DNA from 2 places in the Metabacillus rhizosphaerae genome. Region 2 is predicted to be linked to the other one. Evidence: riboswitches for the same ligand, from Rfam matches in the RefSeq annotation. Region 2 holds a riboswitch; the other holds the start of a gene.
The links. Region 2 has a riboswitch for S-adenosylmethionine ahead of mmuP (S-methylmethionine permease). Riboswitches for the same ligand answer to the same signal wherever they lie in the genome.
Positions count from the first base shown of each region.

Region 1: another riboswitch for S-adenosylmethionine. It lies ahead of WCV66_RS01140 (sugar ABC transporter substrate-binding protein); the one in region 2 lies ahead of mmuP (S-methylmethionine permease).

Region 1 covers NZ_CP147403.1:215,565-220,000, reverse strand. The annotation lists gene WCV66_RS01155 (MFS transporter) at 1-490, shown strand, start outside; gene WCV66_RS01150 (hypothetical protein) at 638-763, opposite strand; gene WCV66_RS01145 (hypothetical protein) at 934-1,407, shown strand; SAM riboswitch class I at 1,628-1,735, shown strand; gene WCV66_RS01140 (sugar ABC transporter substrate-binding protein) at 1,879-3,006, shown strand; gene WCV66_RS01135 (sugar ABC transporter ATP-binding protein) at 3,167-4,436, shown strand, end outside.
Region 2 covers NZ_CP147403.1:722,618-727,053, reverse strand. The annotation lists gene mmuM (homocysteine S-methyltransferase) at 1-511, opposite strand, end outside; gene mmuP (S-methylmethionine permease) at 486-1,895, opposite strand; SAM riboswitch class I at 1,981-2,086, opposite strand; partial or broken gene WCV66_RS03700 (isocitrate lyase/phosphoenolpyruvate mutase family protein) at 2,611-2,853, opposite strand; gene WCV66_RS03695 (metal-dependent hydrolase) at 3,066-3,842, opposite strand; gene rlmH (23S rRNA (pseudouridine(1915)-N(3))-methyltransferase RlmH) at 3,984-4,436, opposite strand, start outside.

The sequences.
Region 1 (4,436 bases), 510 kb from region 2:
GACAGAACAGCTTCAAATGGATAAGGAGTTTGTCCAATGGTTTATGGCGATAAACGGAATTGCTATGATTATTGGAGGTGGAATCGCGTTAGCTTTATCAAAGAAAGTAACACCGATTCGAATGCTCGCAGCGGGTATGTTTGTAAATGCCCTAATGATTTCAGTCATTGGGTTCTCGGAGATTTTATGGCTAACTTTAATAGCCCAGTTTTTCACAGGATTAATGATGCCAGCTATTCAAATTAGTATTAATACAATGATTCTTCAAAATGCTGAGGAATCTTTTGTAGGGAGAGTAAACGGGATCATGACACCTCTTTTTATGGGCGCGATGGTACTGATGATGAGTTTAGCGGGAATCTTAAAACAACAGGTGGGTCTGGGGATTTCATATCAGGTATCAGCTGTTTGCATGGTCATTGGAGTTATTCTTGTTCTGCCGCTTGTTCTTGATCGATCTATAAAAAAGCGCGTAAAAGTTAATGTATAGGGTTTGATCGCTTAGAGGTCTCTAGCATAAGTACTGGTTATACACCATGTACTTATGCTTTTTACTTAGTGGACTAGATCCCTTATATTCTGCAAATAAAATAAGGCAAGCACAGTAAAATGCTCACCTTTAACATTAAGTATACAATTATTTTTTTCCTTGACTTCTCGCACGGTTCCTCTCAAGCTCAGCAGCATACTCTTCTTGAGATTTCCCTTGTTTCGCGCTTTCAGATTCAATTTTTCTAAATTTGTTATCATTTCGATTTGGCATTCTTCCACCTCCTTTTGCACATCATTATTCTATACAACCTCTTTACTTTTATCCTTATTAACATAGGCTTAAAGGGTGATGAGGAGGAATTGGTATATTTTCCAACTAATTATATCAAGATAAACATAAAAGATAATTGATTTGAAAATAAATGATAATAAGGTGATTTAATGGAATTAATGAAGTATGAAGGTGAATGGTATGTATGGACCTTAGTAATAACAACAATATTATTCGTATTAATCATGCCAAAAAAAAATCTAACATGGGTCGGTATATTTATTACTATTGTTTTCTCAAGTGGGTTTTCTTGGATTTCTGATAGCATTGCAGGGTCGTTAATCGATTTATTTGACCTAGCAAAAAAACAAACAATCGAGCCAGGTGATGCTATGTTAATTAGCTTTGTACCTGCGAGTATTGCTACTATCTATGTAAATTTTTATAAACCTCACAAGAAATGGATTTTTGCTTTTGTTTTTACATTATTATGTTTTGTCTTAGAATTAGGATTAGTTAAGTCTGGATACATGGTAAATAACGATTGGAATACATGGTATGGAATTCCTGTTTATTTTACACTTTTTAGATTCTTCTTCCCTTGGTATTTACAGTTACTATCAAAAAATTTATCAAATAATTAATTTAACAAACTGAGATTTACCACCTGTGTCTGTGGGGGAAAGCATTCAAACTGTAAATGGGAGTAATAATCAAATGGATACATTATTATTTTCCTATAACATAATAAGAGGTAATTTTTAAAAAAATCATTTAATATAAATATTCAAATAATAGTTGACATTAATGCTATACACTATTAAAGTATACATATTCTTATCTTTACTTAATTGCATATTCGATCTCTTATCAAGAGTGGCAGAGGGACTGGCCCGATGACGCCCGGCAACCGTTCTATTATAGAATTGGTGCTAAATCCTGCAAAACCGTTACGGTTTTGAAAGATAAGAGAGGAGACTCCTATATATTCTTGTGGCGAAACCTCTCTATCTTAGAGAGGTTTTTTGTGTTATCTAAGGTCTTTATTTAAATAGAGATAATAGATGTTAATAAAGTAAAAATATACTAAAAAAAGAAAAGGGGAGTTTACAATCATGAAAAACAAAGTTTTTCACTCTGCATTTATTTTTATTCTCGTATTTACATTGTTATTAACAGGTTGTTCGTCAAATGGTGGAGAAACTAATGAGCCTGCAAAAGCAAAGGGCAATCCAGACGTTTCATTGGAGAATGTTCCAGAACGCTTTGCTAAGGGTGAGGGAGCGAAAATAAAAGTCATTCGTAAAATCGGTGGAGATGATCATACAGCACAATTTTTAGCTGGTGCGAAGGAAGAAGGAGAGGCATTAGGCTTTCAAGTAGATGTATTTACAGCTAATGGAGACACGGCAAAATTTCATGATGCCATAGCACAAGGACTAGAAGAAGATTATGATGGATTTATTATTTCTCACGGAGATGACGCTGCAACTGTTAATGCGGTTCAAAAACTAGTTGATGCTGGGAAAAGTGTTGTTACATTTGATTCAACGGAAAAATTAGCACAAATTGAAAATGTAACATTAACATCTCAGGATGATGAAGCACTTGCAACATTAGCATTAGACCAACTTATTAAAGATACTAATGGTGAAGCAAATATTGTGTATCTTTGGGTAGATGGCTTTCCTCCGATGGTTAGACGTAATCAAGTTTACCAAGAGAAATTGGCTAGTAACTCTGGTATTAAAGAAATTGAGCGCTTTGGAGTGGCAGCAGCTGATACTTCTGTAAAAACGCAAAATGCTGTAGCAGCAATGCTTAATAAACATCCTAAAGGTGAAATTGATGCAATCTTCGCGACATGGGATGCATTTGCAATCGGTGCAGCACGTGCAATTAAAGAAGCTGGTAGAGATGAAATTAAGATTTACGGTATTGATGTATCGAATGCAGATCTTCAAGAAATGCAAGATAAGAGTAGCTCTTGGAAATATACGGCAGCAGTTGATCCAAAGTTAATTGGAGCAGTTGACATGAGATTGTTAGCTAAAAAGCTAGCTGGTGAAGAAACGCCAGCAACGTATAACCTTGAAGCATCACTTATTTCTGGTGAAGTATTAGGGAAATCAGACGAGCCTATTAATATGGTAAATCTTGCAAATACTGTTGAAGGTTGGGGACAGTCTACCGCATTTGAAGAGGAATGGATGAAGACATTAAAAGAGTATTATAAAAAGTAAAATCTATTTCTTAAGAAAATGAGCGAACACTCTCTTGGTCTAGTATAAGAGGGTGTTTGCTTTTATCCCCCATATACTGGTAGAAATCTCCACAGATGAAAAATAGGTTTTGATAGAATAATAGCAAAATTTTCTCCATTAACATCAGAGGAGGTAAATGATGATTCATACAGTATTAAAAATGAAAGAAGTCTCAATCGAATTTCCTGGTGTGAAGGCATTAGATTCTGTAGATTTTACAATGAAAAGTGGTACAACCCATGCTCTAATTGGAGCAAATGGTGCTGGGAAATCAACGTTAATGAAGGTTTTATCAGGTGCCTATGACCATTACACTGGTGAGATCTTAATTGATGATCATAAAACAAATATCCGTACCCCAAAGGAAGCACAAGGCTGTGGTATTCAAATTGTTCACCAAGAGGTAGATACTGCGCTCATACCAAATTTAACAGTAGGGGAAAATATTATGCTATCAAATACTGTTAATGGCATGGGGAAAAGACAATTTGTAAGGTGGAAGGATCTTCATAAAAAAGCAACAGTTATTTTGAACAGCCTAAACATTCATGTTTCCTCCAAAAAATTAGTTAGCGAGTTAACCTTGGCAGAAAAACAAATGGTACTGATTGCTAGAACAGTCTCGACAGATTGTAAATTTCTTATATTAGATGAACCAACAGCCCCGCTTAGCCATTCAGAAACAAAAGAGTTGTTCAGGATCGTGCAAGAGCTTAAAGCGAAGGATGTAGGAATCATCTTTATTTCCCACCGGCTCCCAGAAATTTTTGAAATCTGTGATGAAATTACAATTATGAGGAACGGTAAGTTAGTTTCACATGAGTTTGTTGCTGATACCACGACAGGTAAGGTAGTGGAACAAATGCTAGGCAGGGAATTGCAAGAACAATTCCCGAAAAAACACTCTCAAATTGGTGAAAAGATCTTTGAAGTAAACACTCTTTCAGATACGGATAAAATAAGAAATATTTCTCTGTCAGTTCATAAGGGTGAAATTGTTGGGGTTGCAGGCTTAGTTGGAGCTGGTAAAACGGAATTATGTAAAGCTTTATTCGGAGAAGCAAAAATAAAGTCAGGTGAGGTAAAACTACGAGGTAAGGTGTTAACTTTATCAAATCCATATCAAGCAGTAAAACAAGGAATCGCATTAGTACCTGAGGAAAGAAGAAAAGAAGGAATTCTTGTTATGGAGTCAGTTGCAACAAATCTAACCGCAGCAAATCTGGGTGCTTTTACAAGGCCTTTTAGTTTCTTAAATCATAAGGCAGAAAAGCAAAAGGCATTAGAGCTTATTGAAAGTCTAGGGATTAAAACACCTTCAGAAGAAGCAAGAGTCCAAAATCTGTCTGGTGGTAATCAACAAAAAATTGCCATAGGAAAATGGTTAATAGCTGATGCAGACGTTTATA
Region 2 (4,436 bases):
CAAATGCTAATAGATCAGCACCTGCATCAATCAACGCTGACATTCTTGAACGATGAAATTCTGCTAATGTTTCATCTGTAACACCATAATTTCCTACATACTCTGAACCATCTGCAAGGTAAGCCCCATAAGGACCAATGGATGCAGCAACCAATGGCTTTGGTCTAATCGTTTGCATCTCTTCCTTCCAAAAATCATCTCTTGCTCTTCTTGCAAGTAATACCGTTTTCTTAATTAACTCCAAAGCTTCTTTTTCTCGGATACCACGCATGGAAAAACCATCGATAGTAGCTTGGTAGCTTGCAGTTATCGTACAGTCTGCTCCAGCACGAAAATAGTCTGAATGAACCTGATAAATCAATTCTGGATTTTCAAGTAAAACACGTGCAGACCAAAGGGGATCGTCCAATTCACACCCATGCTGCTCAAGCTCTGTAGCTAGAGCACCGTCCAGAATCATGATTGAATGATCGCGTAAAATAGCGTTAATTGGGTTGATTTTGTTCGACATATTCTACTCTCCTTTTCTTTAAAATTTGTGTTATATAATAACTTCCATAGCAAAACAAAATAAATGGAATGCAACAATACAGCGCAATGCGTTGTGTAGGATCAAATGCAATTCCAATACATGAAGCAAGGCAAAGTATAAACGAAACGATTGGTACTAGAGGATATAATGGTGCACGATAGACCAAGTCCTTTTCTGAATTTCCTTCTTTTATAAATTGTTTGCGAAATAGAAACTGTGAAGCACTAATACTCATCCAAACTGCAACCACAGCTAGCCCCGAAATGGATACAAGCACTATGTATACAGTATCTGGTGCAATAATACTTGATAACAAAGCTAAACCACCGCCTAACATGCTGAAAATGATTGCATATATAGGCACACCTCGTTTTGTCAATCTTGCAAAAATTGGTGATATAGTCTTCTTATCTGCAAGTGACCAAAGCATTCTAGAAGATGCATATAGTCCTGAGTTTGCAGCAGATAAAATAGCTGTTAAAATAACAAAGTTCATAATATCCGCTGCATATGGCACACCAATTCGTTCAAGAACTGCAACAAAGGGGCTCTCTAATACTCCTGCATCCGAGATAGGCAATAACGCAGATAATACAACGATAGTTCCTACAAAAAAGATCACCAATCTCCATAATGTTGTACGAATTGCCTTTGGAATCGTTTTTTCTGGATCTGAAGTTTCTCCTGCTGCAATTCCTATTAATTCAGTTCCCGAGAATGCAAAATTCACTGCAAGCATCGTCATTATAATTACAAAAGCACCATTAGGAAATAAACCTTCACTCACAAAATTGGTAAAGAATGGTGCTGGTTGCGAATTAGTCATTGGAATAAAACCTACCATTGCTGCTACTCCTAAAATAATAAAGATCACAATTGCTATTACCTTTATAGATGCAAACCAGAATTCGGATTCAGCGAAAAGCTTAACAGTCAGAGCATTCAATACAAAGATCACAATTGCGAATAGAACACTCCATATCCAAACATTGATTGATGGAAACCATCGCTGCATTAGCAATCCTGCAGCCGTAAATTCCGAACCTAATGCAACAGTCCAGGTTAGCCAATATAACCAAGCTACTGTATACCCTGTCCCTGGACCAATGTATTTGGTTGCATAGCTATGAAACGCACCTGTCTCAGGCATATGTACTGAAAGTTCACCTAAACAAAGCATGACTAGATAAACCACTAATGCTCCAATTAAATATGAGAGAATTGTGCCGATTGGACCAGCCTGTTGAATCGTATAACCAGAACTTAAGAATAATCCAGTTCCAATCACTCCACCAAGCGATAGCATTACTAAATGTCGTGCTTGCATTTTTCTTTGAAATTCTTGTTTACTTTCGTTCTCCATTCATACTCTCCTTTATCTTACATCCAGAAAAAATCAAAAAAGCACTCTGAAAATAGAGTGCTTTACTGACAAATAAAAACTTAGGCTCTTATCTATCAAGGATTCATCACCCGCTGGAGTTAGCACAGTGTCTTAGTAGACCTGTTGCTGAGGTTTCATAAGGCCAGTCCCTCCACCTCTCTGGATAAGAAATAATTTTTTTAACCTTATCAACCTATGAAAAAATTGTCAATATACTTCTGTATAGTTAGAGTATTTAGAATATTAGTAATAATCACAGCTAGTAAAGTGAAAAAAATATAATTGAAGATTAGATCATTAAATTATTTCATTTTAAATTGGGATTAACCGGAGGGTAACTAATGAAGATTCAAACGATCTTTCGTAAAAAAGGACGACCTGACTTGCTACACAACGCATATATCTAACATTGAATCAATGGAAGATCTATGTATTGCTATCTCCACTCCGCCTACCTTGTTTTCACATTGAATTTCTGATAATTTATTCTTTGCTATTCATTACGAAACAGATTTCATAAATTCTAGATAAGTTATGTTAAAAACCTATTTACTTTCATTAATAAAGCCAATTTCCATGTCACTCCCCAAACCGCATTTACTTATACTTATGCTACGGTTCATCCTAACGATTCTAAATGAAGTACTTTAAAGCTCTTAATTGTTATGAGCTTTCTCATGTTGAAGCAGCAATTATCAGCAGAAACTGGAATTTTCACATTATCTGCTATGGTTTTAATGATTCCTAAATGTCTATCAAAATCAATCATTTCTCCATCTGCAAATCCTAGTGAGTTAGCGATACCCCAACTTGTCGTACCAATTGCTTTGAATCCTGCTTTTTTAAGCATTAAGGCTGAAAGTAAATCCCAGGTGTTGCCTAGAAATAATATATCCTTTGAAAAGTGCATCTCATTGAATTCCTGAATCTTGTTCACTTTATTTCCTCCTAATGTTTATTGGACTCATTTTAACAAGTAATTGATCTCCATTTCGTCCTCATTCTTGCTCATATGGTCTGTTTTAAAAACAAAAAAAGTGAAGCTATACTCTGCTTCACTTCTAAAGTCTATGTTCTCTATACTTGTGATAAGGTCACTGTATCGTTTTAAACCTGCAGTAAAAAAGGAACATTAAATATCATATTTTACTAGAATGTCACTTCTTCCCCATACCCAATAATGACAACCTCGGTTTTTTGTTGGTTTGATAAATAATCTTTGAGTTCATGATCTTTCCCAATCATATTTCCCACAACTGGAAATGCCTGTAATAATCCATTTAAAGATTCTAGTGATATTGCTGTGTTTTCACTAGGAAATGTATGACTTGGGATTACAAATTTAACATCTAATAAGTGTTCCACTGCATAAGCTGCTTCTTTTGGGCCCATTGTAAATTGACCTGAAGAAGAAAGAATTGCAATAGATGGTTGATTTAAATCTTGAATTAGTTTCATATCCGTCATAATCATTGTATCGCCAGAATGATACAACGTATGATCATCCTCAAAATCTAATACATACCCTGCTGATTCTCCGGCATAAATGGGGCTTCCCCCTAATTCACCGTAGCTAGATGAGTGACGAGCAGGTACCATAGTAGCTTTTATGTCACCGAAATCAAAAGATCCACCAAAATTTATAGGATAAACATTTTCAAAACCCTTTTGACCTAAAATCAGTGCTAATTCATATTGTGCTAATACTAAACAACTCGAATTAGCTTTTCTTAATTTTTCAAGTCCGCTTGTGTGATCAAAGTGTCCATGTGTTAATAACACACCATTAATCTTGGACAAAAATTCTTCTGTTTGATACTCACTTGGACAACCTGGGTTCATATCAAAAAATGGGTCGACTAAGTACCGATTTCCCTTTTTAGTTGTAAATACATACATCGCATGACCTAAACGTAATATTTTCATAGAAAAGCCCCCTATAAAAAATAATTAAACCTACATACTATGTATATAAAATTCGTTGTATATTCATGTCTCCCCTCTTTGTTCAAGGCTATAGTACTAGAAACCATTCAAAAAGTTTAAAGCATCTATTAATGACCTCATTTACTTATGATACGGTTCACCCCGATTAATCCTAAAAGCCCGATAAACCTGTTCCACCAAAATCAACCTCATTAGTTGATGTGGAAACGTCATCTTTGAAAATGATAGTTTGTCATTGGCCCGTTTCATAACAGTATGGCTTAAACCGAGTGAGCCACCAATGACAAAGGCAATTTTACTTTTTCCATATGTAGCTAGCTGATCTAGATCCTTTGCGAGCTGTTCTGAGGATTTCATTTTTCCTTCTATTGCTAAAGCAATGACATGTGTGTCATCACTTATTTTGCTTAGTATCCTCTCTCCCTCTTTTTCCTTTACTTGCTCCATTTCCGTTTCACTTAGGTTTTCAGGAGCCTTTTCATCAGGTAGTTCTATTACTTCTATCTTTGCATAAGCTGAAAGACGTTTTAAGTATTCATCAATCCCTTGCTTTAAATACTTTTCTTTCAGCTT